Methylosinus sp. H3A: one gene and its partner. The protein of the gene in region 1 interacts with the protein of each later gene in a pairwise test. Links are inferred from orthologs where the notes say so. Each region holds a gene or a part of one and is shown on either strand. Other genes may lie near its edges.

Evidence for each region.
Region 2: the proteins of dnaA (region 1) and IY145_RS20185 interact in binary tests that used the Escherichia coli proteins (3 or more experiments, as listed by UniProt). The link is inferred for Methylosinus sp. H3A from one-to-one orthologs.

What each region holds. Positions count from the first base shown.
Region 1 is NZ_JADNQW010000005.1:2,796,725-2,811,840, forward strand. What follows is about bases 2,154-5,028. They hold dnaA (chromosomal replication initiator protein DnaA), read left to right. Parts: upstream 2,154-2,789; coding sequence 2,790-4,268; downstream 4,269-5,028. Other genes in these bases: IY145_RS16010 (glycosyl transferase), read right to left, coding at 4,301-5,028. In the rest of the region: dut (dUTP diphosphatase), read left to right, coding at 1-143; IY145_RS15990 (Rrf2 family transcriptional regulator), read left to right, coding at 140-586; IY145_RS15995 (enoyl-CoA hydratase), read left to right, coding at 660-1,433; rpsT (30S ribosomal protein S20), read left to right, coding at 1,618-1,884; more of IY145_RS16010, read right to left, coding at 5,029-6,334; IY145_RS16015 (ice nucleation protein), read right to left, coding at 6,432-14,198; modC (molybdenum ABC transporter ATP-binding protein), read right to left, coding at 14,663-15,116. UniProt on the Escherichia coli protein: Plays an essential in the initiation and regulation of chromosomal replication. Binds in an ATP-dependent fashion to the origin of replication (oriC) to initiate formation of the DNA replication initiation complex once per cell cycle.
Region 2 is NZ_JADNQW010000005.1:3,715,802-3,730,942, forward strand. The notes cover bases 4,876-7,775. They hold IY145_RS20185 (replicative DNA helicase), read left to right. Parts: upstream 4,876-5,546; coding sequence 5,547-7,004; downstream 7,005-7,775. Other genes in these bases: rplI (50S ribosomal protein L9), read left to right, coding at 4,876-5,085; IY145_RS20190 (glutathione S-transferase family protein), read right to left, coding at 7,055-7,651; IY145_RS20195 (class I SAM-dependent methyltransferase), read left to right, coding at 7,703-7,775. Outside these bases: IY145_RS20165 (ABC transporter ATP-binding protein), read left to right, coding at 54-743; IY145_RS20170 (ABC transporter permease), read left to right, coding at 740-3,298; IY145_RS20175 (DUF2232 domain-containing protein), read left to right, coding at 3,463-4,473; more of rplI, read left to right, coding at 4,519-4,875; more of IY145_RS20195, read left to right, coding at 7,776-8,362; IY145_RS20200 (hypothetical protein), read right to left, coding at 8,399-8,734; IY145_RS20205 (Uma2 family endonuclease), read right to left, coding at 8,841-9,398; IY145_RS20210 (glutathione S-transferase family protein), read right to left, coding at 9,547-10,182; gyrA (DNA gyrase subunit A), read right to left, coding at 10,408-13,149; IY145_RS20220 (hypothetical protein), read right to left, coding at 13,540-14,691; IY145_RS20225 (GCG_CRPN prefix-to-repeats domain-containing protein), read left to right, coding at 14,865-15,141. UniProt on the Escherichia coli protein: The main replicative DNA helicase, it participates in initiation and elongation during chromosome replication. Travels ahead of the DNA replisome, separating dsDNA into templates for DNA synthesis.

The DNA of each region.
Region 1 (15,116 bases):
CGCGCGGCATGCGCATCGCTCAGCTGGTGGTTGCGCGCTATGAGCGCGTGGAGCTCGTCGAGGCGGCCGACGCGCTGGCCGAGACCGCGCGCGGCGCCGGCGGCTTCGGCTCGACGGGGATCGGCGAGGGCGGCGCAGAATGAGCCTGCTGCCGCGTCCCGCGCGCCTCGCCGTTTTGGCGGCGCTCGACATCGCCTTGCATGCGCGGTCGCGGCCGGTGTCGTCGCGGGCGCTGGCGGCGCGTCACGATCTGCCGCCGCGGCATCTCGAGAGCATGCTGCAGGCCATGGTGCGCGCCGGCATTCTCAAGAGCGTGCGCGGACCGGCCGGCGGCTATGAGCTGGCGCGCGAGCGCCGCCGCCTCAATGTCGGCGAGATCGTGCGCGTGGCGCTGCGGGCGGAGGAGGGGGCTATGGATGGGGAGGAGCCGCGGCTGCTGGCGCTCGCCGTCGATCCCGTATTCGCCGACGCCGAGCGCCAGGCGCTAGCCAAGCTCGATATGATCACCTTGGACGAGCTGCATGGGCAGGCGGTCGCCGCCGGACTCGGCGAGATCGAGGGGAATGACGGCGACTTCGATATTTGACGCGCATGCGGGGGGGGTCACATGGACCCCGGCCTTCGCTCGCCGAGTGATCGAGGAAACAGGAGGGCCAGCCTTGGATTATGAGACGATCAAGATCGAAACGCACGGACGCGTCGCGCTGCTGCGGCTCGACCGTCCGCGTGCGCTCAATGCGCTGAACGCCCGTTTGATCGGCGAGGTCGCCGACGCGCTGACGCATTTCGAGGCGGACCCGGAGATCGGCTGCGTCGTGCTGACCGGCTCCGCCGAAGCCTTCGCCGCGGGCGCCGACATAAAGGAGCTGCGCGACAAGACCGTCGCCGAGGCCTATCTCGACGATTTCCTGTCGCGCTGGGACGGGGTGGCCCGCGCGCGCAAGCCGGTCATCGCCGCCGTCGCCGGCTATGCGCTCGGCGGAGGCTGCGAGCTCGCCATGATGTGCGACTTCATCCTGGCCGCGGATACGGCAAAATTCGGCCAGCCAGAGATCAAGCTCGGCGTCATTCCGGGCTCCGGCGGCACCCAGCGTCTGGTGCGCTCCATCGGCAAATCCAAGGCGATGGAGCTCGTTCTGACCGGCCGGCTGATGGGCGCGGAGGAGGCCGAGCGCTGCGGCCTCGTCGCGCGCATACTGCCTGCGGACCGGCTGCTCGAAGAGGCGCTGAAGACTGCGCAGACGATCGCGGCTCTGTCGCTGCCGGCGGTTCTGATGGCGAAGGAGGCCGTCGAACGCGCCTATGAGACGCCTTTGTCGGAAGGCGTGCGTTTCGAGCGGAGATTGTTTTATTCCCTGTTCGCGACGCATGATCAGAAAGAGGGCATGACCGCCTTCATCGAGAAGCGCCCGCCGCATTTCGAGCATCGCTGAGCCGGAGCGCTTCGGCGCCGCGTCCATGCCCTATTCGCGCCGCTTGGGAGCCGCTTGGGCCGGGCATTGACGAAACGGCGTCGGCGCGCGTATAAGGCCGGCGAACTGGCCGCGATTTCGCGGCCGCTTTGCTTTTCTGGGCGGCGACCCCGCCCGCCTCGCCTCGACCGTCGAAGGAACAAAGATGGCCAACACCAGCTCGGCCAAGAAGGCCGTCCGCAAGATCGCCCGGCGCACGGCCGTCAACCGCGCGCGTCGCAGCCTGCTGCGCACGCAAGTGCGCAAGGTCGAGGAGGCGATCGCGAGCGGCGACGCCGCGACGGCGGCGGCGGTGCTCAAGAGCGTCGCTCCGGTCGTCATGCGCGCAGCGCAGCACGGCGTCATTCACAAGAATACCGCATCGCGAAAGGTCTCTCGTCTGACCGCTCGCGTGAAGGCTCTGTCGGCCTGATCTTTCCTTACGCAAATCGCGCGTTTTCAAAGCCCGGCTCAGCCGGGCTTTTTTGCGTTCTGCGTAATTCTTCGACCATCGTGAAAACCGATTCCGCTAGTCCGCGTAGTGTGAGATTTATTTTCACACGTTTTTCTTGTGCGCAGCGTATATGGTTTAAAAACAGTTAATTGCATTATAGGCCCGTTGCGCCGCCAACGCTCGGCGGGCTTGACAGGGACTCTTCGCGACGGCGCGCGCTGCAGCGCTGCAACGATCGCTCTGCGGCGCCTCGGTCGGCCGTCGATTTTTCTGAGCGGCGAATCATGACCTTATCCTGGCGAAGAGGGCCTCTGCGGCAACGATGCGGCGACGATCTGCGCATTCTGCGGCTCGACGATCGTTGCGTGCGCAAATGCCTGCGTGTAGGTTCGAAACGTGGCGTGGCGTTGCGGAGCGGCGTCGCTTAGACGGGTGAGTGAACGTATGTAGGCCTTCGGGTGACACCTTCTCTGCGATAGACTGCCGGACGCGTTCGTCGAATGCGTCGACCACACCACGAATGCATCGGCCGAATTCCCGCTGGGTGCGTTTCTGTCTGCGTATCTTCAGATCCGATTGTTAGGACCGCGACGAGCTTTCGCTCATCGCGGATGTAGGGGTGATGTGATGGCTTTTGGGCGGCGAGCCGACACGAGAACGAGCGACGACGAAGCGCAGCGCTACGACGCGCGACGTCGCAGTCGAAAGGACGGCCGAAATCCGTTCGACTTCAGCGAATGTTCCGTGGGGCCCCCTATCAGGCTGTAAGCGTCCTCTAAGCGCCGATCGCGCATATCGATCGAAACCGACCGATTCATCCGTTTCACTGTGACGACGCTGTCGAGGCGCCGCGCCTCGACTCGTCTTCAGCGCGAAAGAAAGCCATGTCCGATAATAGCGATGACCAGTCGAATTCCAGTGAACTATCGGGGGAGGACCGGCAAAAATGGGAACGTGTGCGGGGCCGGCTGCGCGCCGAGCTCGGCGAGGCGGTCTATAATTCCTGGTTCGCGCGGCTGGAGCTCGAGGGCGTGAAGGACGGAGCCGCGCTGCTGACGGTGCCGACCAAATTCTTGAAGAGCTGGATTCACTCGCATTATGCGGATCGCATCCGCACGCGGCTCTGCGCCGAATTTTCCACGCTGGAGCAGATCGTCATAGACGTGCGCTCGCCGACGCGGCGCTCGCGTCCGCGCGATGCGGACGCCGGCGCTGCGGCCGAGAAGGCGGCGCCGGCGGCGCCCGCCATCGCCGATCGCATGGAGACACAGCCCGTCAAGGCTCCGATGCGGGTTTCCGGGCGCGGCGACGCCGATTCTTTCGGCGGCTCGCCGCTCGATCGTCGTCTCTCTTTTTCGACCTTTCTCGTCGGCCCCTCCAACCAGCTCGCCTATGCGGCCGCCTGTCGCGTCGCCGACGCCCGCCCCGGCGAGCATCCGTTGTTCAATCCGCTCTACACGCATGCCGCCGTCGGACTCGGAAAGACGCATCTGCTGCAAGCAGTGGCGCGTTCCGCCAATGACAATAAGCGGCGCGTGCTCTATCTCACCGCCGAGAAATTCATGAGCGGCTTCGTCTCGGCGCTGACGCAGCAGAACTCGATCGCTTTCAAGGAGCGGCTGCGCAACATCGACGTGCTGATCATCGACGATGTGCAGTTTCTGCAGGGCAAGTCGATCCAGCAGGAGTTCTGCCATACGTTGAACTCGCTCATCGACGCCGGCAAGCAGGTCGTCGTCGCGGCCGATCGTCCGCCGTCCGATCTCGAGACGTTGGACGAGCGCGTGCTCTCGCGCTTCAAGGGCGGGCTCTGCGTCGACATCGGGCCGCTCGACGAAGAGCTGCGCGTGAAGATTTTGGAGGCGCGCATCGCCGCCACGCAGGAGGCGCAGCCCACTTTCCACGTGCCGCCGGCGGTCGTCTCCTATATCGCCAAGACGATCGTCACCAATGGCCGCGATCTCGAAGGCGCGGTCAATCGTCTGCTCGCCCATTCGACGCTGAATGGCGCGCCGCTCTGCGTCGAGACCGCCGAGAACGCCATTCGCGATCTGGTGCGCAGCCAGGAGCCCAAGCGCGTCAAGATCGACGACATTCAAAAGCTCGTCGCCAGCCACTACAACATCTCTCGCGCGGATATTCTGTCCTCGCGCCGCACCGCCAATGTCGTGCGCCCGCGGCAGATCGCCATGTATCTGTCCAAGGTGCTGACGCTGCGCTCGCTGCCGGAGATCGGTCGCCGCTTCGGCGGACGCGACCACACGACCGTGCTGCATGCCGTGCGCAAGGTCGAGGAGCTCGCCTCCAAGGACAAGAGCCTGTCCGAGGTCATAGAGCTGCTGAAGCGAATGCTCGCCGAGTGAGCGGGGGGAGTGATCGCGTCATGGCCGCGCGCTCAGCGCGGCCGCCACATGCGCGTGTCGGGCTCGATCGGATAGGCGGCGTCCCAATCCGCGAGCTTGCGCTCATAGAGCGCGCGATAATCGTCGTCGCTCACGAGCTCGATCTTCTCGAGATCGAGCTCGAGCCCGATCTCGTGATAAATGTCGAGATTGCGCAGGTCGGGCCGCGGCAATTCGCCTTGCTCGTAGTCGCGCCACATGCCGCGATAGAGCGTCTCGAGCTCACCGACGAGACGCGGCGTGTCGAACAGCAGCGAGGCGTCGCGCGCCTTCGCGAGCTTGTCGCGGACGCCGGCGAGCTTGCGCCTGTCTTTGCCGAGCTCGATGGCGAGCGCGATATAATCCTCGGCCGATGAGCAGGCGAGCTCACCGACGCCGGCGGCGCGCACCAGGCTGGCGCAGACGCGCGAGGCGAAGCTGCGGCCGGGGAAGGTGACGATCGGCACGCCCATCCACAGCGAGTCGGCGGCCGTCGTATGGGCGCCATAGGGGAAATTGTCGAGGAAGAGATCGGCGAGCGCATAGCGCGCCAAATGCTGCGGATTGGCCATTTTATCGGCGAAGACGATGCGCTCCGGCGCGACGCCGCGCGCCTTCGCCTCCGCCCGCACGCGGTCGTTGGTCTGTTCCGTGCCGGTCAAGAGCCACAGCACGCTGCCCGGAACCGCCGTCAATATGCGCGCCCAGCGGTCGAAGGTCAGAGCGGTGAGCTTCTGCATGCCGTTGAGCGAGCAATAGACGAAAGCGTCTTCCGGCAGTCTCGCCTCGGCGCGCGTCGGGCGGTTCGGCGCGACGACGCGCTTGCGGTCATTGGGCTGGTAGCAGGAAAGCCGCAGCACCTTCTCGGAATAATAGATCTCCGATCCTTCCGGGACGATCACCGGATCGGCGATGATATAATGATGATAGGGGCTGCCCATCGTGCCGGGAAAGCCGAACCAATTGACGATGATCGGCGCCGGACGCAGCGAGAACACCTTGGTGCGCGCGTCCTTGGTGTAGCCGTTGAGGTCGACGAGAATATCGATCTCGTCCTCGGCGATTTTGCGCGCGGCGGTCTCGTCGTTCATCCCATTGATGTCGGTCCAGTGATCGACGGCGGCGACGATGCGCTCGCGCGTCGGATCATTGCGCGCGATGCCGCAATAATAGGCGTGGATCTCGAAATGCGCGCGATCATGCGACTCGAGCACATCCGTCATGGCGAAGCCGACGGCGTGCTCGCGCAGATCAGAGGAGACATAGCCGATGCGTAGCTTTGTTTTGGCGGGCCTCCGCTTCGGCTCTGGCGGGAGCAGGCGACGCTCGGGCCGGCCGATGGCGCGCTTCTCGTAATGATGCGCCTTGGCGAGTTGGAACATCGGATCGTCGGCGTGATTGGCGAGCGACAGCGACGAAATGCCATTGGCGAGATCGGCGAGGCTCACGCGCTCGGAGGGCAGGACCACCGGCCATTTGCATTGCCGCTGGCGCAGCGCGATCCAATGCTGGACCACCTCCTGCCGCTTGGGGTCGATCTCGAGAATCTGTCGCAGCGCATCTTCGGCCGCCTCGTCCTTGTTGAGGCTCTCGAGCACGCGTCCGGTCTGCTGCAGCGCGCTCAGTCTGTGAGCGACCGCGTCGCCATTGATGGCGGCGGTCCGCTCGACCAGCGCCAGCCACTGCGCGACTGCCGCGCCGACCTGGCCGGAATCCTCGAGCAGCCGCCCGAGATTAATGTAGGGCGGCTGGAAATCCGGCTGGATGCGGATCGCCTCGCGCAGCGCATTGATCGCGCCGGGGCGGTCGCCCGTCTCGGACAGCGCGGTCGCAAAGTTGAAATAGGCCGCATAGACGACCGGGTCGTCCGCGTTGAAGGCGATCCAATGTTTATAGAGCTCGGCCGCCCGCCGATCGAGCCCCGCCGCTTTGAGCTGCGCTGCGGCGGTGAACAGATCGGCGATGGTCAGCTTGCGCGAGAAGGATTTTTCGATCGCGCTTTTGAATAGCGCGAGGGCAGACTCCGATTCGTTCGGCTGAGTGGTCATGTCGACGTCCATTCGAGAGGGCGGCGCCCGAGCGATCCCGCCCGAAGCGCCGTTGCGGACGCGTGACGAAGGTCACCGCGTCTCGCGCCCCTCGCCGTCAGCCGATGAGAGACACGAGCGCGATAGCTTGATCCACGGACATTGCCTGAATCTGGGTTGTCGTGAAGGCGTTGCCCTGGGTCGTGCTGAGGGCGGCGATATCGGTCGTCGTTATGCCGGCGATCGCCGTCGTCGTGAGCGCCGGAATGCCCGTCGTGCTGGTCAGAGCCGTGAAATTGGTCGTGCTCAGCGCGGTGAGCTGCGTCTTGGTGAGGCCCGCGACCTGCGTGCTGCTCAGAGCGTCGATCTCGGTCGTGGTCAGCGAATTGATCGCGGTCGCTGAGAGCGCGCCGACCTGCCCCGCAGTCAGCGCCCCGACCTGGGTCGAAGTGAGATTGCTGACCGCGGTCGCGTCCAGCCCGCCGATCTGGCTGGTCGAGAAGTCGCCGGCGTCTATGGCGTCGAGATAGGAGGCGGTCAGTCCGCCGATCTGCGTCGCGGTGAGGCCGCGGACCTGGGTGGAGGTGAGATCGGTGACCTGGGTGGTGGAGAGATTGGAGAAGGCGGTTGTGGTGAGCTTGCCGATCTGGGTGGCGGTGAGGCCGGCGAGCTGAGTGGAGGAGAAGGCCTGCACTTCGGTGGAGGTCAGCGCGCCGAATGCTGTGGCGGAGAGCGAGCCGATCTGCGTCGAGGTGAGATTGCCGACCTGGGTCGTGGAGAGATCGCCGACCGTGGTGGAGCCGAAGGCGGCGATCTGCGAGGTCGAGAAGTCGCCGGCGTCTATGGCGTCGAGATAGGAGGCGGTCAGTCCGCCGATCTGCGTCGCGGTGAGGCCGCGGACCTGGGTGGAGGTGAGATCGGTGACCTGGGTGGTGGAGAGATTGGAGAAGGCGGTTGTGGTGAGCTTGCCGATCTGGGTGGCGGTGAGGCCGGCGAGCTGGGTGGAGGAGAAGGCCTGCACTTCGGTGGAGGTCAGCGCGCCGAATGCTGTGGCGGAGAGCGAGCCGATCTGCGTCGAGGTGAGATTGCCGACCTGGGTCGTGGAGAGGTCGCCGACGGTGGTGGAGCCGAAGGCGGCGATCTGCGAGGTCGAGAAGTCGCCGGCGTCTATGGCGTCGAGATAGGAGGCGGTCAGTCCGCCGATCTGCGTCGCGGTGAGGCCGCGGACCTGGGTGGAGGTGAGATCGGTGACCTGGGTGGTGGAGAGATTGGAGAAGGCGGTTGTGGTGAGCTTGCCGATCTGCGTGGCGGTGAGGCCGGCGAGCTGAGTGGAGGAGAAGGCCTGCACTTCGGTGGAGGTCAGCGCGCCGAATGCTGTGGCGGAGAGCGAGCCGATCTGCGTCGAGGTGAGATTGCCGACCTGGGTCGTGGAGAGATCGCCGACCGTGGTGGAGCCGAAGGCGGCGATCTGCGAGGTCGAGAAGTCGCCGGCGTCTATGGCGTCGAGATAGGAGGCGGTCAGTCCGCCGATCTGCGTCGCGGTGAGGCCGCGGACCTGGGTGGAGGTGAGATCGGTGACCTGGGTGGTGGAGAGATTGGAGAAGGCGGTTGTGGTGAGCTTGCCGATCTGCGTGGCGGTGAGGCCGGCGAGCTGAGTGGAGGAGAAGGCCTGCACTTCGGTGGAGGTCAGCGCGCCGAATGCGGTGGCGGAGAGCGAGCCGATCTGCGTCGAGGTGAGATTGCCGACCTGGGTCGTGGAGAGGTCGCCGACGGTGGTGGAGCCGAAGGCGGCGATCTGCGAGGTCGAGAAGTCGCCGGCGTCTATGGCGTCGAGATAGGAGGCGGTCAGTCCGCCGATCTGCGTCGCGGTGAGGCCGCGGACCTGGGTGGAGGTGAGATCGGTGACCTGGGTGGTGGAGAGATTGGAGAAGGCGGTTGTGGTGAGCTTGCCGATCTGGGTGGCGGTGAGGCCGGCGAGCTGGGTGGAGGAGAAGGCCTGCACTTCGGTGGAGGTCAGCGCGCCGAATGCTGTGGCGGAGAGCGAGCCGATCTGCGTCGAGGTGAGATTGCCGACCTGGGTCGTGGAGAGATCGCCGACCGTGGTGGAGCCGAAGGCGGCGATCTGCGAGGTCGAGAAGTCGCCGGCGTCTATGGCGTCGAGATAGGAGGCGGTCAGTCCGCCGATCTGCGTCGCGGTGAGGCCGCGGACCTGGGTGGAGGTGAGATCGGTGACCTGGGTGGTGGAGAGATTGGAGAAGGCGGTTGTGGTGAGCTTGCCGATCTGCGTGGCGGTGAGGCCGGCGAGCTGAGTGGAGGAGAAGGCCTGCACTTCGGTGGAGGTCAGCGCGCCGAATGCGGTGGCGGAGAGCGAGCCGATCTGCGTCGAGGTGAGATTGCCGACCTGGGTCGTGGAGAGGTCGCTGACGGTGGTGGAGCCGAAGGCGGCGATCTGCGAGGTCGAGAAGTCGCCGGCGTCTATGGCGTCGAGATAGGAGGCGGTCAGTCCGCCGATCTGCGTCGCGGTGAGGCCGCGGACCTGGGTGGAGGTGAGATCGGTGACCTGGGTGGTGGAGAGATTGGAGAAGGCGGTTGTGGTGAGCTTGCCGATCTGGGTGGCGGTGAGGCCGGCGAGCTGAGTGGAGGAGAAGGCCTGCACTTCGGTGGAGGTCAGCGCGCCGAATGCGGTGGCGGAGAGCGAGCCGATCTGCGTCGAGGTGAGATTGCCGACCTGGGTCGTGGAGAGGTCGCCGACGGTGGTGGAGCCGAAGGCGGCGATCTGCGAGGTCGAGAAGTCGCCGGCGTCTATGGCGTCGAGATAGGAGGCGGTCAGTCCGCCGATCTGCGTCGCGGTGAGGCCGCGGACCTGGGTGGAGGTGAGATCGGTGACCTGGGTGGTGGAGAGATTGGAGAAGGCGGTTGTGGTGAGCTTGCCGATCTGGGTGGCGGTGAGGCCGGCGAGCTGGGTGGAGGAGAAGGCCTGCACTTCGGTGGAGGTCAGCGCGCCGAATGCTGTGGCGGAGAGCGAGCCGATCTGCGTCGAGGTGAGATTGCCGACCTGGGTCGTGGAGAGATCGCCGACCGTGGTGGAGCCGAAGGCGGCGATCTGCGAGGTCGAGAAGTCGCCGGCGTCTATGGCGTCGAGATAGGAGGCGGTCAGTCCGCCGATCTGCGTCGCGGTGAGGCCGCGGACCTGGGTGGAGGTGAGATCGGTGACCTGGGTGGTGGAGAGATTGGAGAAGGCGGTTGTGGTGAGCTTGCCGATCTGCGTGGCGGTGAGGCCGGCGAGCTGAGTGGAGGAGAAGGCCTGCACTTCGGTGGAGGTCAGCGCGCCGAATGCGGTGGCGGAGAGCGAGCCGATCTGCGTCGAGGTGAGATTGCCGACCTGGGTCGTGGAGAGGTCGCCGACGGTGGTGGAGCCGAAGGCGGCGATCTGCGAGGTCGAGAAGTCGCCGGCGTCTATGGCGTCGAGATAGGAGGCGGTCAGTCCGCCGATCTGCGTCGCGGTGAGGCCGCGGACCTGGGTGGAGGTGAGATCGGTGACCTGGGTGGTGGAGAGATTGGAGAAGGCGGTTGTGGTGAGCTTGCCGATCTGCGTGGCGGTGAGGCCGGCGAGCTGAGTGGAGGAGAAGGCCTGCACTTCGGTGGAGGTCAGCGCGCCGAATGCGGTGGCGGAGAGCGAGCCGATCTGCGTCGAGGTGAGATTGCCGACCTGGGTCGTGGAGAGGTCGCCGACGGTGGTGGAGCCGAAGGCGGCGATCTGCGAGGTCGAGAAGTCGCCGGCGTCTATGGCGTCGAGATAGGAGGCGGTCAGTCCGCCGATCTGCGTCGCGGTGAGGCCGCGGACCTGGGTGGAGGTGAGATCGGTGACCTGGGTGGTGGAGAGATTGGAGAAGGCGGTTGTGGTGAGCTTGCCGATCTGGGTGGCGGTGAGGCCGGCGAGCTGGGTGGAGGAGAAGGCCTGCACTTCGGTGGAGGTCAGCGCGCCGAATGCTGTGGCGGAGAGCGAGCCGATCTGCGTCGAGGTGAGATTGCCGACCTGGGTCGTGGAGAGATCGCCGACGGTGGTGGAGCCGAAGGCGGCGATCTGCGAGGTCGAGAAGTCGCCGGCGTCTATGGCGTCGAGATAGGAGGCGGTCAGTCCGCCGATCTGCGTCGCGGTGAGGCCGCGGACCTGGGTGGAGGTGAGATCGGTGACCTGGGTGGTGGAGAGATTGGAGAAGGCGGTTGTGGTGAGCTTGCCGATCTGGGTGGCGGTGAGGCCGGCGAGCTGGGTGGAGGAGAAGGCCTGCACTTCGGTGGAGGTCAGCGCGCCGAATGCTGTGGCGGAGAGCGAGCCGATCTGCGTCGAGGTGAGATTGCCGACCTGGGTCGTGGAGAGGTCGCCGACGGTGGTGGAGCCGAAGGCGGCGATCTGCGAGGTCGAGAAGTCGCCGGCGTCTATGGCGTCGAGATAGGAGGCGGTCAGTCCGCCGATCTGCGTCGCGGTGAGGCCGCGGACCTGGGTGGAGGTGAGATCGGTGACCTGGGTGGTGGAGAGATTGGAGAAGGCGGTTGTGGTGAGCTTGCCGATCTGCGTGGCGGTGAGGCCGGCGAGCTGAGTGGAGGAGAAGGCCTGCACTTCGGTGGAGGTCAGCGCGCCGAATGCGGTGGCGGAGAGCGAGCCGATCTGCGTCGAGGTGAGATTGCCGACCTGGGTCGTGGAGAGGTCGCCGACGGTGGTGGAGCCGAAGGCGGCGATCTGCGAGGTCGAGAAGTCGCCGGCGTCTATGGCGTCGAGATAGGAGGCGGTCAGTCCGCCGATCTGCGTCGCGGTGAGGCCGCGGACCTGGGTGGAGGTGAGATCGGTGACCTGGGTGGTGGAGAGATTGGAGAAGGCGGTTGTGGTGAGCTTGCCGATCTGCGTGGCGGTGAGGCCGGCGAGCTGAGTGGAGGAGAAGGCCTGCACTTCGGTGGAGGTCAGCGCGCCGAATGCGGTGGCGGAGAGCGAGCCGATCTGCGTCGAGGTGAGATTGCCGACCTGGGTCGTGGAGAGGTCGCCGACGGTGGTGGAGCCGAAGGCGGCGATCTGCGAGGTCGAGAAGTCGCCGGCGTCTATGGCGTCGAGATAGGAGGCGGTCAGTCCGCCGATCTGCGTCGCGGTGAGGCCGCGGACCTGGGTGGAGGTGAGATCGGTGACCTGGGTGGTGGAGAGATTGGAGAAGGCGGTTGTGGTGAGCTTGCCGATCTGGGTGGCGGTGAGGCCGGCGAGCTGGGTGGAGGAGAAGGCCTGCACTTCGGTGGAGGTCAGCGCGCCGAATGCTGTGGCGGAGAGCGAGCCGATCTGCGTCGAGGTGAGATTGCCGACCTGGGTCGTGGAGAGATCGCCGACCGTGGTGGAGCCGAAGGCGGCGATCTGCGAGGTCGAGAAGTCGCCGGCGTCTATGGCGTCGAGATAGGAGGCGGTCAGTCCGCCGATCTGCGTCGCGGTGAGGCCGCGGACCTGGGTGGAGGTGAGATCGGTGACCTGGGTGGTGGAGAGATTGGAGAAGGCGGTTGTGGTGAGCTTGCCGATCTGCGTGGCGGTGAGGCCGGCGAGCTGAGTGGAGGAGAAGGCCTGCACTTCGGTGGAGGTCAGCGCGCCGAATGCGGTGGCGGAGAGCGAGCCGATCTGCGTCGAGGTGAGATTGCCGACCTGGGTCGTGGAGAGGTCGCTGACGGTGGTGGAGCCGAAGGCGGCGATCTGCGAGGTCGAGAAGTCGCCGGCGTCTATGGCGTCGAGATAGGAGGCGGTCAGTCCGCCGATCTGCGTCGCGGTGAGGCCGCGGACCTGGGTGGAGGTGAGATCGGTGACCTGGGTGGTGGAGACTTTGGAGAAGGCGGTTGTGGTGAGCTTGCCGATCTGGGTGGCGGTGAGGCCGGCGAGCTGAGTGGAGGAGAAGGCCTGCACTTCGGTGGAGGTCAGCGCGCCGAATGCGGTGGCGGAGAGCGAGCCGATCTGCGTCGAGGTGAGATTGCCGACCTGGGTCGTGGAGAGGTCGCCGACGGTGGTGGAGCCGAAGGCGGCGATCTGCGAGGTCGAGAAGTCGCCGGCGTCTATGGCGTCGAGATAGGAGGCGGTCAGTCCGCCGATCTGCGTCGCGGTGAGGCCGCGGACCTGGGTGGAGGTGAGATCGGTGACCTGGGTGGTGGAGAGATTGGAGAAGGCGGTTGTGGTGAGCTTGCCGATCTGGGTGGCGGTGAGGCCGGCGAGCTGGGTGGAGGAGAAGGCCTGCACTTCGGTGGAGGTCAGCGCGCCGAATGCTGTGGCGGAGAGCGAGCCGATCTGCGTCGAGGTGAGATTGCCGACCTGGGTCGTGGAGAGATCGCCGACCGTGGTGGAGCCGAAGGCGGCGATCTGCGAGGTCGAGAAGTCGCCGGCGTCTATGGCGTCGAGATAGGAGGCGGTCAGTCCGCCGATCTGCGTCGCGGTGAGGCCGCGGACCTGGGTGGAGGTGAGATCGGTGACCTGGGTGGTGGAGAGATTGGAGAAGGCGGTTGTGGTGAGCTTGCCGATCTGCGTGGCGGTGAGGCCGGCGAGCTGAGTGGAGGAGAAGGCCTGCACTTCGGTGGAGGTCAGCGCGCCGAATGCGGTGGCGGAGAGCGAGCCGATCTGCGTCGAGGTGAGATTGCCGACCTGGGTCGTGGAGAGGTCGCCGACGGTGGTGGAGCCGAAGGCGGCGATCTGCGAGGTCGAGAAGTCGCCGGCGTCTATGGCGTCGAGATAGGAGGCGGTCAGTCCGCCGATCTGCGTCGCGGTGAGGCCGCGGACCTGGGTGGAGGTGAGATCGGTGACCTGGGTGGTGGAGAGATTGGAGAAGGCGGTTGTGGTGAGCTTGCCGATCTGGGTGGCGGTGAGGCCGGCGAGCTGAGTGGAGGAGAAGGCCTGCACTTCGGTGGAGGTCAGCGCGCCGAATGCGGTGGCGGAGAGCGAGCCGATCTGCGTCGAGGTGAGATTGCCGACCTGGGTCGTGGAGAGATCGCCGACCGTGGTGGAGCCGAAGGCGGCGATCTGGCTGGTCGAGAAGTCGCCGGCGTCTATGGCGTCGAGATAGGAGGCGGTCAGTCCGCCGATCTGCGTCGCGGTGAGGCCGCGGACCTGGGTGGAGGTGAGATCGGTGACCTGGGTGGTGGAGAGATTGGAGAAGGCGGTTGTGGTGAGCTTGCCGATCTGCGTGGCGGTGAGGCCGGCGAGCTGGGTGGTGCTCCAGGCCTGGACCTCGGTCGACGAGAGGCCTGCGAAAGCGGTAGCCGACAGAGCGCCGATTTGCGCGGAGGTGAGGCCTTCCGCCTGAGTGGTCGAGAGATTGCCGGCGGCGGCGCCGTCGAGGCCGGCGATCTGGGAGGTGGTCAGATTGGCGAGATTGACGGCGATGAGATCGTCGGTGCTCAGCGCATTGAGCTGCGATGTGGTGAGGCCGCGCACCTGCGTCTGGCTCAGCGAGGAAATTTGCGTCGTCGACAGATTGCTGATCGCCGTGGTGGTGAGCTTGCCGATCTGCGTGGAGGTGAGCGCGCCGATCTGCGTGGCGTCCCATCCTTGCAACTCGGTCGAGGTGAGCGCGCCGATCTGCGAGGAGGTGAACGCCGCGACCTGAGTGGCGGTGAATTCGTCGGCCTGGGTGGTGGTCAGATTGCCGATCTGCGCGAGCGAGAGGCCGGCGATGGCGTTGGCCGAGAGCGCGGCGATCTGCGTCTGCGCCAGATATTGGAGATCAGTCGAATTGAGGACGTTGAGCTGCGTCGATTTGAGCGCGGCCGCCTGCGTGGTGCTCAGCGCGGCGATGTCCGTCGTCGACAGATTGGATATGATCGTGGTTGTGAGCCCGGCAACCTGAGTGGCGGTGAGAGATGTGAAGATCGAGGTCATCGGGCGCTCCGCTTCCAATGAAGCTGTTTACGAAGAAACGAAAAGTGGGCCGGCGTACGGTTCTCGGCCCGAGCGCGGCGTCTCGGTCCGTGTCGGGCGTGAGCGGGAGACGCAGCGATGACGCGCGAGCGATCGCTCCGGCGCGAAGTGGCCGGCGGTTGTGTCTTCGTCACATGGGTTTTGGGAACACCGTCGCGCCAGGCCATGCCCTCCGGTGGAGACCTGTGAGCCGGATGGGCTCAAGGTTCCTATGCCGGGCCGGCGGCGGACAGATCATCTGTCCTGTTCGGCGCGAATACGAGACCATCCATCATCGGAGGCTTCGCGGTTCGGATAGTGGCACCCAGGTCTTAACAAACATCTAAGTGAAAGAGCTAACAAAAACTTAGCACCGAGGCTCGAGAGACGGCGGCGAGAGCGACGAAGCCGCGCAGGCGCTTGGAACACGCAGCGCCTACAGGCGGTCACGCGCTCGCGCCGAGCTCTCTCTCGTCGAGAGCGACGGATTTCACCAGCGCGAAAATTTCTGCGCCCGTGGTCAGATTCATCTCGGCGACGGAGAGCCGTGTCGCCGCCGACACGAGTCGGCCGCCGCCTTTCAACTCGATCTGCACGAAGGCGAGCGGGCTCGCATCCTCGTCTATGCCGACGATGCGCCCTTCGAGCACGGTGCGGATGCTGATGTCCTGCGGCCTGCGCCGTGCCAGCGCGACATCGGTGGCGTTGATGAGCGCGCGCACGCGCCGGTCGCCATTCGTGATATGGGCGGCGATGACGATCTCGCCCGCCGGATGCTCGAGCCGCGTCACGCCATAGCGCGGATCGAAGGCGCCGACCTGCGCCTCCAGCGCGCTGACGAGCGCGAAGCGGCCGCCTTCGACGAGCCGGCTCGCCGCGGCCAGCGTCTCCGAGGGCAGG
Region 2 (15,141 bases), 920 kb from region 1 along the record:
GGACGCGAACCGGCGGGCGGCGCAGCGGCAAACCATTGCAGGACTCCCCCAAAGTGCAGCGGCCGGTCATCGAACTCGAGGATGTCGATCTCACCCTCGGCGCGGGCGCGGCGCGCGTCCATGTGCTCAAGAACATAAGCCTCGCGGTCGCGCGCGGCGAGGCCGTGGGTCTCGTCGGGCCCTCGGGCTCCGGGAAATCCACATTGCTGATGACGCTCGCCGGCCTCGAGCGGCCCGATTCCGGCAAGGTGCTCGTCGACGGGAGCGATCTCGCTCGCCTCGACGAAAACGCCTTGGCGCGGTTCCGCGGAGGGAAGATAGGGGTCGTCTTCCAGTCTTTCCAGCTCATCGCCACGATGACGGCGCTGGAGAATGTCGCCGTTCCGCTGGAGCTCGCCGGCCGCGCCGACGCTTTCGAGCGCGCGGGGCGCGAGCTCGAGGCTGTCGGCCTCGCTCATCGTCTCTCGCATTATCCGTCGCAAATGTCCGGCGGCGAGCAGCAGCGCGTCGCGCTCGCGCGGGCCCTCGCCCCCGATCCCGTCATCCTCGTCGCCGACGAGCCGACCGGCAATCTCGATTCGGAGACCGGCGCGGCCATCGTCGATCTGATCTTCGCGCAAAAGGCGCGGCGCTCGGCGACGCTCGTGCTGGTGACCCACGATCCTTCGCTGGCCGCCCGCTGCGACCGCGCCGTGCGTCTGCGCTCCGGCCGCATCGACGGCGAAGAGGCGCAGGCGTCATGAAGCGCGGCCTCGTCTCGCGGCTGCCGTTGGCGCTACGTTTCGCTCTGCGCGATCTTTCCGGCGATCTGCGCGGCTTCGGCGTCTTCATCGCCTGCATCGTCATCGGCGTCGCCGCGATTTCCGGCGTCGGCGCCGTGTCGCGCTCGCTCGCGGAGGGTCTCGCCCGCGAGGGGCGCACGATTTTGGGCGGCGACGTCTCCGTCGCGACCACCATGCGGCGCCTCGCGCCGCAGGAGCGCGAATTTTTCGAGCGCTACGGCCGCGTCTGCGAAATCGCGCTGATGCGCGCCATGGCCCGCGCCGTCGACGGCGAGGCGACGCTTGTCGAAATCAAGGCCGTCGATTCCGTCTATCCGGGCGCCGGCGCGGTGGAGCTCGCTCCGGCGCGGCCGCTGGCCGAGGCGCTGCGCCAGGGCGATGGCGCATTCGGCCTCGTCGCCGATTCGACGCTGATCGCCCGGCTGGATTTAAAAATCGGCGATAAGGTGAAGATCGGCGCCGCCGCCTTCACGCTGACGGCCGAGCTCGCGAGCGAGCCCGACAAGCTCGCCGGCGGCTTCGGATTCGGCGCGCGGGTGCTGATGAGCCAGGACGCCCTGCGGGCGACCGGGCTCGTTCAGCCTGGCGCGGTGGCGCGCTGGCTCACCCGAATCTCGCTCGGCGGCGCCGGCGCGGTCGCCAGCGACGCGGAGGTCGAGCGTTTCGTGACGGCGCTGACGGCGGCCTTTCCGGACGCCGGCTGGGATTTGCGCAAGCGGGACGCCGTCTCCCCGCAATTCTCGCGCAATCAGGAGCGCTTCACCCAGCTGCTGACGCTGGTCGCGCTGACGGCGCTGGTGGCGGGCGGCGCGGGCGTCGCCAACGCCGTCGCCGGCTTCGTCGCCAAAAAGCGCGACGCTTTCGCGATAATGAAGGCGCTCGGCGCGCCGGCCTCGCGCGTCTTCGTGATGGCGCTGGTCGAAGTCCTGCTCGTCGCCGGCCTCGCCGTCGTCGGCGGCCTCGCTCTCGGCGCGACCTTCCCCTATCTCGCCGATTTCGCTCTTTCGGCGTCCGTCCCCCTGCCCTTTTCGCCCTCGGTCGACGCGCGCTCGCTCGGCGTCGGCGCGGCCTATGGGCTGCTGGTGGCGCTGATCTTCGCGCTGCCGCCGCTCGGCCGGGCCTATGGGACGCCGGTCGCCCGCCTGTTGCGCGACGAGGCCGAGGAGAAAGCCCCGCCGCGCGGTTTTCTGCTCGCATCTTTCGCCGCGGCTACGGCGCTCATCGTTCTGGTGATGGTCTCCGCTGGCGACAAGAAGCTCGCCGCGACCTATATCGTCGCCACGGCGGCGGCCTTTGCGCTGCTGCGCGGCGTGGCGGCGCTGGTCGTTCGCGCGGCGCGACGAATCTCCCATGTGCCCGATGCGCGTCTTCGCCATGCGATCGGCAATATCCGCCGGCCGAAGAGCCTCGCCGCCACATTGATCGTCTCGATCGGCGTCACGCAGACGCTGCTGGTCGCGCTGGCGCTGATCGAAGGCTCGATCCACGCCGAATTGTTCCAGGCGCAGAAGAGCCGCACGCCGAGCTTTTATTTCGTCGACGTCGCCAAGGAGCAGGTCGACGAATTCACGCCTTTCCTCGCCTCCTTCGCCGCCGACTCCCGAGTCGAGCATGTGCCGATGATGCGCGGCCGCATCGTCGCCGTGAAAGGCGTCCGCGCCGAAAATTTGAAGCCGCCGGAGGAGATCGCCTGGGCGCTCGAGGGCGACCGCGGCGTCACTTTCTCCGCCGCGCCGCCGAAGGGCTCGGACATCGTGGCCGGCGGCTGGTGGGGGACGGAGCGGAGCGGCCCTCCCCTCGTCTCGCTGGAGGCGCGCGTCGCCGAAGGGCTCGGAGTCGAAATCGGCGATGAGATGGTCGTCAATGTGCTCGGCCGCGACGTCGCGGCGCGCGTCGCCAATCTGCGCCGCGTCGATTGGCGCAGCTATGGCATCAATTTCATGATGGTGTTCTCGCCGGACGCCTTCGCCGACGCGCCCTATTCGGAAATTTTCACCGTCGCTTTCGCCGATCGCGACGATCCGGTTCGCGACAAGCGACTCGTGCGCGAAGTTGCGGCGCGCTTTCCGCAGGTCGCGGCGCTGAGGGTCAAGGACGCGTTGGAGGCGGTGGAGAAGATCGCCGATCAGCTCACCTTCGCCGCGCGCGCCGCCGCCGGCCTCGCCATCGTCACGGCGGCGCTGGCGCTCGGCAGCGCAGTGGCGGCGAGCCAGCGCGGCCGCCAGCGCGACGCCATCGTGCTGAAGACGCTCGGCGCGACGCGCGGCTGGCTGACCAGCGCTTTTGCGCTGGAGTTCGCGCTGCTCGGGATCGTGGCCGGGATATTCTCTGTCGTCGCAGGCGCGGGCGCGGCAGGCTTCATCCTGGTGGCGTTGATGAAAATGGAGTTCGTCTTTCTGCCCTGGCCCGTCGCTCTGACGACGCTCGGCGCGCTGGTCTTCGCCGTCGTCCTCGGCCTCGCGGGAAGCTGGCGCGCGCTCGGAGAGAAGCCGGGCCCCGCTCTGCGCCGCCAATAGCGCGGAAAAAGCCCCGACGGCGACGTTTTCGGCCGCCGGAAGCGGCTTTTTCGTCGCGCTGCCCTTGCCGGAAGAGATCGGCCGCCTTAAAAGGCGGGCTTCGCCGGCGTTCAGGGGGCTGGACGCGAGATGATCGTGCTCGCCCTCGAACAAGCGTAGAGCCCATGCCCCAGCTTTTACCCGAACGCAAGAAACTGCCCGTTCCCGACAACGGCGATTTTTCGCTGCCGCAGATCTTCGCCTCGCTCGGCGGAGGGCTCGCGGGCGCGGCCGTGTTCGCGGTCATCACCAAGGGCACTTCGGCGGCGGTTTTGTTCGCCTTTCTCGCGCCATTGCCGATTTTGATCGTCGCGCTGGGCTTCGGCCTTCGCCACGGCGCGACCTCGGCCCTCATCGCGACCGGCCTGCTGTCGATCTGGCCCAATCCGATCTTCGGCCTCGTCTACGCCTTGCTCGTCGGCGTTCCGGCGCTCGCCGCCGCCTATGTCGCAGCCGGAGCGCCCTGGCGCAGGCGCGAGCTCGTGACCGCGCATGTGCCGGCCTGGGCGGTTCTCGCCGCCGGCGGCGTGGTGGCGGCGGCGGTTTCCATCGCGGTCACGATCGCTGCGATTCGTTTCGGCGGCCTCGACGAGGCGCTCAATCCGCTGCGCGCCCGCGCCTTCATGGCGATCGAGGATCTGGTGCGGACGCAAGAGCTCGGCGACAAGCTCGATCCGAGCCAGCTCTCGGCGCTCGTCGTCTTCGCCTTCCCGGCGACTCTCGCCGCGCTGACGCTGCTCAGCCACACGCTCAATCTCTGGGGCGCTGGCCTGCTGGCGCGCGCGTCGGACGCGCTCTCGCGTCCCTGGCCGGACATCGCGCAGGAATTCGTGCTGCCGCGCACGGTCGCCGGGCTGTTCCTCGTCGCAGCCGCCGTGGCCTTCCTCGGCGATCTTCCCGGCGAGATCGGACTTGTTTTCGCCGAGACGCTCGGCCTCGCTCTGGCGATGCAGGGGCTAGCGGTCGTTCACGCCCTGCTGCGCGGGACGCGCGTCGGCGGCGTTTCGCTCATCGTCATCTATATCGTCATCGGCCTGTTCGCTTGGCCGATCGTCCTGTTCACCGTGATCGGCGTCGTCGACGCGGTGTTTTCGTTCCGTAGCCGCAAGCAGGCGGCGCAGGCGCGGCGCGGCTGAGATCGCTGCGGTAAAATTCGAGAGAGACACGAGGAGATAGAACCCATGGTCGATGTCATTCTGCTGGAGCGCGTGGCCAAGCTCGGCCAGATGGGCGACACCGTTCGCGTGCGCGACGGCTATGCGCGCAACTTCCTGCTGGCGCGCGGCAAGGCGCTGCGCGCCACCGAGAACAACAAGAAGCATTTCGAGACGCAGCGCGCCCATATCGAGGCGCACAACCTCACCGCTCGCAAGGAGGCCGAGGCCGTCGCCGAGAAGCTCGAGGGGCAGACCTTCGTCATCATCCGCCAAGCGGGCGAGAGCGGCCATCTCTATGGCTCGGTGGCGACGCGCGACATCTCCGACGCGGCGACCGCGGGCGGCTTCACGCTCAACCGCAGTCAGGTCGATCTGCAACATCCGATCAAGGCGCTCGGCCTGCATAATGTGCCGGTGCATCTGCATCCCGAGATCGAGGTGAAGATCATCGTCAACGTCGCCCGCTCCGCCGAAGAGGCCGAGCGCCAGGCGCGCGGCGAGGCCGCCGCCACCCGCGAGGAGACGACGCTCGACGATCTCGGCCTCGAGGTCGGCGCGGCGCTGGCCGAGGCCGGCGACGTCGAGCTCTGATCGCTCGCGACCGATTCTGCTCAATTTAAAAAAGGCCGGAGGCGCTCGCGTCTCCGGCCTTTTTCATAGGCCGGCGATTCGGCGTGGCGAAATTGCCACACACAATCGATTTTACGTGAGCGCGCCGAAAGATGCGCCGCGCATGTGGAAATGACTCACAAAGACGCCGCTCGCGCATTGGAAGGGCCGCGCGCGATCTTTGCCATTGGCGCCGCTCTCCGCTTCGGGCAATGTCGCGGCCGTTCTCGAGTGCCTGTCGCAACGCGTTCAAGTGCATCGAAGACATCCATCAGAGGCAATCAGGCGAACGGCCGGGCTGAGCGTCCCCGAGATGGGGATGATCTCCTCCCGATCGCCATCCGCGCTCGACCTCCTCTCCCGAGGGGACACGGAGCTCCGGCCTTCTGCGCGATGTCGTCGTCGCTGTGATTACCCCGCTATGTTCCGTTCCCGAGAGAGAAATGCTCGACCAGCCCGCCTATCGCACGCCGCCCCATAATATCGAAGCCGAGCAGGCGCTGCTCGGCGCCATTCTCGTCAACAATGACGCATTCGATCGCGTCTCGGATTTTCTGCGGCCGGACCATTTCTCCGAGGAGCTGCACAGGCGCATCTTCGAGGTTTCCTCGCAGATCATTCGCGCCGGCCGCGTCGCCACCGTCGTGACGCTGAAGACGCATCTCGGCGATGTGGAGCTGCCCGGCGGCGTGACGATGCAGGCCTATCTCGCGCGATTGGCGCGCGAGGCGACGACGATCATCAACGCCGAGGATTATGGCCGCACGATCCATGATCTCTCCGTGCGGCGGGAGCTGATCGTCATCGGCGAGGATATCGTCAACGCCGCCTTCGACGCGGCGGTCGATCAGGCGCCGCGCCTACAGATCGAGGAGGCCGAGCGCAAGCTCTACGCCGTCGCCGAGACCGGCCGCTATGACGGCGGCTTCCAGCGTTTCGCCGAGGCGCTCGCCACCGCCATGGATATGGCGAGCAGCGCCTATCAGCGCGACGGCCACCTCTCCGGCATAGCGACAGGGCTCGTCGATCTCGACGAGAAGATGGGCGGGCTGCAGAAATCCGATCTCATCATCGTCGCCGGCCGTCCCGGCATGGGCAAGACGGCGCTCGCCACCAACATCGCCTTCAACATCGCCAAGGCCTATGTGTCCGAGCAACAGCCGGACGGCTCGGCAAAGACGGTGAATGGCGGCATCGTCGGCTTCTTCTCGCTCGAAATGTCGGCCGAGCAATTGGCGACGCGCGTCATCGCCGAGCAATCCGGCGTGCCCTCCTATAAGATTCGCCGCGGCGACATCAACGAGGATGATTTCCGCCGCATCGCCGAGGCGGCGCGGGAGATGCAGAGCGTCCCCTTCTTCATCGATCAGAGCGGCGGCATCTCCATCGCGCAGCTCATCGCGCGGGCGCGACGCCTCAAACGCCAGCGCGGGCTCGATCTGCTCGTCGTCGACTATCTGCAGCTGCTCTCCGGCTCCAAGTCACGCAATGAAAATCGCGTGCAGGAGCTGACCGAGATCACCACGGGCCTCAAGGCGCTGGCCAAGGAACTGGCCGTGCCGGTCATCGCGCTCTCGCAGCTCTCGCGTCAGGTCGAGAGCCGCGACGACAAGCGCCCGCAGCTCTCTGACCTGCGCGAATCCGGCTCGATCGAGCAGGACGCCGACGTGGTGATGTTCGTCTATCGAGAAGAATATTACCTGCGCAATCGCGAGCCGCGCGAGGGCACGGAAGAGCATATCGCCTGGCAGAACGAGATGGAGCGCGTGCATGGACGCGCCGAAGCGATCCTCGGCAAGCAGCGCCACGGGCCCACAGGCACGGTCACGCTCGCCTTCGAGGCGGAGGTGACGCGCTTCTCCAATCTCGCCGAGGAGGACAAGCTGCCGGCGCGGATGTGAGGCCACTTCGCGCCTTGGCGGCGCGTTTCGCCGCCAAGGCGCGAAGGCGATCAGGAAACGCGCGTCGCCTCGTAGGCCGGAACCTCGCGAGAGAAAGCGTCGAGCCAGGCGACGAGCGCGGGATGTTTCGCGCGCCAGGCGCCTTCGAAGCGCAGGTCCAGATAGCCGAGCGCGGCGGCGACGGCCACATGACCGATCGTGACCGGGCCCGCCGGCGGATCGGCGTCGAGCGCTGCGAGGACGCGCTCCACCTTGCCGGTCTGCAGCGCGATCCAATCGGACGAACGCAAAGGCTCCGGCCGCGTCGCCTCGTAACGGATCAGCAGCGCCGCGTCATTGATCCCGTCGCCGAGCGATTGCAGCGTCAGCGCCGCGATGCGCGCGGCGGGATCGGCCGGAAAGAGCTTTCCGCCGCCGGCGAGAAGGTCGAAATATTCGCAGATCACGCGGCTGTCGTAGAGCGTCTCGCCACTGTCGAGAATCAGCGTCGGCACTTTGCCGAGTGGGTTCTGCTCGCGCAGCGTGTCGGCGGGATTGGTCGTGTCGGCGCCGACGAGCTCGAGGCCGGAGCCGAAGCCGAGCAGCTCGGCGACGATGCGCGCTTTGCGGGCGTAGGGCGAGGCGGCGGAATAGCGTAGAATGGGCATTGGTTCCTTCCCGTCGAACAGGCGGTGGGCGAGCAATAGGACGTTACGCAGATGACCGCCAGTCCCGAGCAGATCGCCGCCGGCCAAGCCGTCTATACGCCTGCCGTTCTCCGGCTCTATGACATGCTCGTCCTCGGCCTCTCCAACCGCTTCATCTGGAAATGTCCGACGCCGCGCCTGCGCGCGCTTTATGATCTCCACGCGTCGGGCAATCATCTCGACGTCGGAATCGGCACGGGATATTTCCTCGACCATTGTCGCTTTCCGGTCGCCGCGCCGCGCGTCGCGCTCATGGATTTGAACCCGGACGCGCTTCGCTTCGCGGCGGAGCGCATCGCGCGTTTTTCGCCGCAGACCTATCGCCGCAATGTTCTGGAGCCGATCGCTTTCGACGCGCCGAAATTCGATTCCGTCGGCGTCAATTATCTCTTGCATTGCCTTCCCGGCGCGATCACCGAAAAGGCCGTCGTCTTCGATCATCTGAAGGCGCTGACGAATGACGGCGCCGTCTTTTTCGGCTCGACCTTGCTGCAAGGCGGCGTCGAGCGCTCCGCCGCCGCGCGGCGGCTGATGGCGTTCTACAATCGCAAGGGCGTGTTCTCGAACAGGGCCGACGATTTCGACGGTCTGCGCTATGCGCTCGAGCGGCGCTTTCGCAATGTCGAGATCGACATTGTCGGCTGCGCCGCCCTCTTCATCGCGCGCGATTGAATGGACGCGCGAGCCTCGCGGCTCGCGCGCGCCGGCTCACTCGTAGATCGCGCTCAGCACCACATGGAATTTGGCGACGCTATTGCCGATATTCTTGATCTCGTAATGGATCTCGGTCTCGTCCTTGGTGTCGACGGTCTGTGACTGCGGGTTCGGCTTGATCTCCGTCACCGTGTAATGACGCCAAACGCGCGTCACCTCGAGCGACGTGTCCTGCGTGAAGCCGCTAGCGGTGCTGCCGGTGGCGAAGGGCACGGCCTGCGCATCCCACACCGCGTTGAAGGGCGAGGCGTTGTTCCACCAGCCATGAACCGTCGCGCCAGGCGCGAGGGTATGCTCGGTCTTCGTATCGATGAAAAGCACTTTCGACATTTTCAATCTCCTTTTGTGAAACCGCCGCGTGAAAGAAATGCGATCGGATGCAGAGGAGATTAGGCGCAGCGCTCGCATGAGGCTGTGCGCGCCGACACAGGGGCGTTCAGCGCGCTTCGCCGTAGACGGCCGAGAGCGGAAAGGAGAGACCGGGCGGGTCGAGCTGTATATCGCCCTCGCGAATGACGCGCGTCAGTATATCGCCGCCCTGCCCGCGGCGATGATGGATGACGAGCGGCGAATCTGGATCGAAGATGAGATAATGCGCGACGCTCGCGATGCGGAAATATCCCTCGAGCTTGCCGAGAACGTCATTGCGTCCGGTGGATGGCGACAGCACTTCGACAACGACGAGCGGGCTTTCGACGAGCAGCGCGTCTGGCGGAAGCTCGGGACCGCAATAAAGCTGCGCATCGGGCTCGAAGACGGTGGCGGCGTCGACGCGCACGGCGACTCCGTCCGGGAGAACATGGCAAGGCGCCCCGGCCCGGCGGACGGCGTCCTGCAAGGCGAGCGCAGCAGCGAGCTTCGCCTTCGCATGGGCGACGCGCTCCGACGCCTGAGCGAAGACTTCGCCGTCGACGAGCTCATAGCGGCCGGGCCGACCTTCGGCCCAGACGACGAACTCCTCGGCTGTCATCTTCGTCTTCGGCAGCGCGTTCATGAGACCGATCCTAGCGCGTTTCCAGCCGAAGGGAACACCGGTTCGGCGTTGGAAAGGCGCCAAAACAAAAGCCTAGAGAGTCATTCCGTGTTTCAATGAAACACGGAATGACTCTATCCCAATTTCGCCCCTCGCGCCATTCGGCGTCTCAGCCTTTCAGATCGTCGAAGGGCACCATCACATGCTGGCGATAGGCGGGCCGTTCGCAAAGGCGCGCATGCCAAGCCTCGACATTGGGAAGCGAGGGCCGCTCTATGTCGAGCGCGAAATAGCGAAACAAAGTCGTTCCGGCGGGGATATCCGCGAGGGTGAGATCGTCGCCGGCGAGGAAAGGGCGATCCGCGAGCCAGCTATCGAGAAATTGATAATGCTGCGCGCAACGCGTGACGGCGGCGCGGATCGCCGGCCAATCGCGCTTGTCTTCCGGCGTGCGGTAATAGGCCACGAAAACGCCGTCGACGAAGGCCGGCTGCAACGACGATTGCGCCCAGTCCATCCAGCGATCGAGATGAGAGCGCGCGGCCGGATCGGACGGCCAGAATGCTTCGCCGCCATGGCGCGCGGCCAGATAGCGCAAGATTGCATGAGACTCCCAGACGACGACGCCCTCGTCGTCGATGACCGGAATGCGGCCATGCGGATTGCGCGCGCGAAATTGCGGATCGTCGAGGCCGCCGAAGGCGCCGCCGAGCGGCACATGGGCGTGATCGAGCCCGAGCTCGCCGACGAGCCACATGACTTTCTGCACATTGAAGGAGTTGCGCCGTCCCCAGATCGTGAGCATGCGTTTTTCCCCCTCTTGGACAAGCTGCGTGACGAGACGAGTCTAGACGGATGCGCGCGCGAGCGCCATTGACGCCGGGTTGCGTTTGTCGAAGGGCCGAGGCGGCGATCGGACGCAGCGCAAAAAAAATCGGAGCGCGCCCCCGCGCGAAAATTCCATGAAAAAACACCGCGTTTCGCCGAAACTCGATCTCGGCGAAACGCTGTCGTCGACGAAATCCGAGGCTCAGCCCGCCTCGGGGCCCGCCTCTTCCTCCGCCTCGCCCGCATCGGCCAAATGCTCGACCGAGACGACGCGCTCGCCCTCCGCCGTGTCGAAGACGATGACGCCCTGCGTGCCGCGGCCGGCGATGCGTATGCCCTCCACCGGGCAGCGGATGAGCTGACCGCCGTCGGTCACCAGCATGATCTCGTCGCCCCGGCCCACGGGGAAGGAGGCGACGAGCTTGCCGTTGCGGGCGTTCACCGCCATGGCGACGATGCCTTTGCCGCCGCGTCCGGTGATGCGATATTCGAAGGAGGAGCTGCGCTTGCCATAGCCGTTCTCGGAGACGGTCAGGATGATCTGCTCCGCCTGCTCCATCTCGCGGAAGCGCGCTTCCGTCAGCTCGATCGCGGTCGAGGCCTCCTCAGTCTCCGCCGCGCCCTCCTCCGCGCCTTCCGCTCCCGCATTGCGTCGCTGAGCGGCGGCGCGCTTGAGATAGGCCGCGCGCTCGTCGCCGACCGCCTCGAAGTGGCGCAGGACCGACATCGATATCACGCGATCGTCGTCGGCGAGCGCGATGCCGCGCACGCCCATGGAGGTGCGCCCTTGGAAGACGCGCACATCGCTCACCGGGAAGCGGATGCACTGCCCCTCGCGCGTCGTCAGCAGAATATCCTCCTGCTCCGCCGCGGTGGCGACATCGACGATGGCCTCGCCTTCGTCGAGCTTCATGGCGATGATGCCGGAGCGGCGCACGTCGGAGAAATCCGAGAGCTTGTTGCGCCGCACCGTGCCGCCCGTCGTCGCGAATATGGCGTCGAGCGTCGCCCAGCTCGACACGTCCTCCGGCAGCGGCATGATGGTGGTGATGCGCTCCCCCTGCTCGAGCGGCAGAAGATTGACCAGCGCCTTGCCACGCGCCTGCGGAGCCGCCAGCGGCAGACGCCACACTTTCTCTTTGTAGGCGCGGCCGAGCGAGGAGAAGAACAGCACCGGCGTATGCGTCGAGGCGACGAAGAGGCGCTGGACGAAATCTTCTTCCTTCGTCTGCATGCCGGAGCGACCCTTGCCGCCGCGCCGCTGCGCGCGATAGGTCGAGAGCGGCACGCGCTTGATGTAGCCGGCGTGCGAGACCGTGACGACCATGTCCTCTCGCGCGATCAGATCCTCGTCCTCGACGTCGCCGTCTCCATCGACGATCTGCGTGCGGCGGGGCGTCGAATATTGCTCCTTGACCGCGATCATCTCGTCCTTGACGATCCCGAACAGTTTTTCGCGCGAGCGCAAAATCTCGAGATATTCGGCGATCTCGACGGCGAGCTTGTTCAGCGCCTCGGCGATCTCCTCGCGGCCGAGAGCGGTGAGGCGCTGCAGGCGCAGTTCCAGTATGGCGCGCGCCTGCGCCTCGGAAAGGCGGATCGCGCCATCCTCGGAGAGCACATGCCGCGGATCGGCGATCAGCGCGACGAGCGGCGCCATGTCCTTGGCCGGCCATTCGCGCTCCATCAGCGCCTCGCGCGCCGTGGCGGCGTCGGCCGAGGTGCGGATGAGGCGGATGACCTCGTCGATATTGGCGACGGCGATAGCGAGGCCGACCTGCAGATGCGCCGCGTCGCGCGCCTTGGCGAGGCGGAATTTCGTGCGCCGCGTGACGACCGTCTCACGGAAATCGACGAAGGCGACGAGCACGTCCTTCAGCGTCAGCAGCTCCGGCCGGCCGCCATTGAGCGCGATCATATTGACCGGGAAGCTCGATTGCAGAGCCGTATGGCGCCAGAGCTGGTTCAGCACCACATCCGCCACCGCGTCGCGCTTCAGCTCGACGACGATGCGCATGCCTTGGCGATCGGATTCGTCCCGGAGATCGGAAATGCCTTCGATCTTCTTCTCCCGGACGAGCTCGGCGATGCGCTCGATCAGCGCAGCCTTGTTCACCTGATAGGGAATCTCGGTGAAGATGAGCGCCTCGCGCTCCTTGCGCAAAGTCTCGATCTCGGCCTTGGCGCGCATGATGATCGAGCCGCGCCCGGTCGAATAGGCGTTGCGAATGCCGCCGCGCCCCAGAATCGTCGCCGCCGTGGGGAAATCCGGGCCGGGCACGATCTCCATCAGCTCAGCGACGGTCATGTCGGGCCGGTCGATCAGCGCGATGGCGGCGTCGATCACTTCGCCGAGATTGTGCGGCGGAATATTCGTCGCCATGCCGACGGCGATGCCGCCGGCGCCATTGACGAGCAGATTGGGGAAGCGCGCCGGAAGGACGGTCGGCTCCATCTCCTTGTCGTCATAATTCGGCTTGAAATCGACGGAGCCTTCATCGAGGTTCTCGAGCAGCGCCAGCGCCGGCTTGGCGAGGCGCGACTCGGTGTAACGCATGGCCGCCGGCGGGTCGTTGTCGACGGAGCCGAAATTGCCCTGCCCGTCGATGAGCGGCAGCCGCATCGAGAAGGGCTGCGCCATACGCACCAGCGCGTCATAGATCGCGGCGTCGCCATGCGGGTGATATTTACCCATGACGTCGCCGACGATGCGCGCCGATTTCACGTAAGGCTTATCGGGCGTATGGCCGTTCTCGTGCATGGAGAACATGATGCGCCGATGCACGGGCTTCAGACCGTCGCGCACATCCGGCAGAGCGCGGCTCACGATCACGCTCATCGCGTAATCGAGATAGCTGCGCTTCATCTCGTCGGCGATCGAAACCGGGCGAATATCGGAGCCGGGCGGGGTCGGTCCAGTGTCGTCTGTGTCGTTCTCGGCCAATGGCTCGCCAATCCGATGGATCGTCCAGCGCCCGCCGCGGCGAAAACCTGCCGCGGCGCTTCAGCGCCGGCTCTGTGGAGTGAGCGTCGTCTCATCGTCGACCCGTCTCGCCGACGAAGGTGAGGCGAGTTGTAGATTCGCCGCTCGAGAGAGAGGCGGGCCGCGGAGGTCGCGCTCGCAGGACGTTTCGAACGAGGCGCGCCGGACAGGAGCCTTTCAGCAGCCGTCGACAACGCTCGAAACCGCCTTTTTCCTATAGGCGATTCTTGTCTGCGACGCCAGTTTGCCCGGGCCTGCCGCCCCGCGGTTCCTCTCGGAGAAACACGGGTTTAGAAAAGTTCTTCAAATCATTTCCGATTCATTTTCGTTCCAATTGGTTTCGCTGCGGCGTCAGCTCTGCGCCGCGCGCAGCCGCCGCCGGGCGTTCATGACGATCGTCCGGGCGCTGGCGTCGCCGGGCTCGAGCAGCTCGGGCCCATCCTCCTCGCTCGCCTCCCAAGCGTCGGCCCCTCTGGCGTCCGTCCCTCTGCCCCTCGCCTCCGTCTCGACGAGGGCGATCACGCGACTGGGCTGGGGCGCGGCCGGCCCGCCTGTCGCTTTCGCGCCGCTGATTCGCGCACGCAACGCGGCCGCGACTTCCGTCCAATCCAATGTCTTCGGCTTTTTCGGCGCGTCTTTCGGCGTCGCGGCGGTCGCCTGCGACGGGCGCTCCGCCGTCTTCCCACGGAGCGCGGCGATCTTGGCGCGAATGGGCTCGATGTTCGCGCGCGCGGCGGCGATCGCCGCGAGAAGCACGGCGAAACGGCCGGTCTGGGCCTTCCCGCCCTCCTCTTGGGAGTCGCGCTCCGCGGTCTTCGCCGGCTTGGGCTCGCTCTCGGCGGCGCGGGGCGCGGGCCCGCGCTTGACATATTTCATCGCCAGCAGCCCGACGAGCGCGAGGGCTGCGACGAGCGCCTGCCAGACGGCGAGCGGCGACTCGCTTTCTTCTTCCGACGGCGACGGCTCTTCCGCGCGTGGCGCCGGCGCGGCTTGCTCGGCGACAGGCGCCTCACTCTGTTGTGATTCGCCCTTCGCTTCGACAACGGCCGGCGTCACAGCCTCCGGCGCTGGCTCCGTCGACGCTTCGGCCTTCGCCTCGACCGCGACGTCCGGCTCTCGAGCTTTGGCGATTTCTTCGACAGGCGCGCTCTCTATGATGGGAAACGGCTCGCGCAGGAAGACCGGAGCCGCGGGCGCCGGCTTCGCCGAATCGATCGATGGCGTCGGCGCAGCGGCTGCGACCGTCGGAGCCTCGAGAGCTGCCGCCGGCGGACGTTCGGCCGGACGCGCCGCCTTTTCCGGCTTGGATGCGACGAGGGGCGCGAGCTTGACGACGATGTCGTCGAAACCTTTGCCATCGGGGGCGCCGAGTTCTTCTATGAGCGCTCCGCCGCCGTGCGAGCGACGCGACTCGGCGACTGCGCATCCGATATCAGCGGCCGCGGCCGCCAGGATCAGGCCGCCGGCCAGTAGGCGCATAGATGGCGCGACATTCGATCTCATCTGCGAGCTCCGCTGGACTGACGAGACTTCAGCTTGCCTCGCGGAGTTGAACAAAGCCTTAGCATTGCGATGAACGATCGGTTAACGCCCTTTTATGCGCGTCATTCACCGCCGGTTCATTCCCATGCGCCAATGCTCGCGCCCTCGCTGCGCATTCCGATAGGAGGACACAAATGAAATTCAGACTAGCTTTCGTCGCCGCGCTCGCGCTCGCCGGCGTCGAGGCGCCGGCGGCGATGGCCATGCCGGCCGCGCCGCTGACAGACGCAGCCGCCGCCGGCTCGCTCACGCAGGAGATCGGCGGACGCTGCGGCCCGGGCTGGCACGTCGATCCCTGGGGCCGCTGCGTGCCGCATCGTCGTCCGCCGCCGCCCGCCTATGGTCCGCGTCCTGGCTATCATCCGCCGCCGCCCGCTTACGGTCCGCGTCCAGGCTATCATCCGCCGCCGG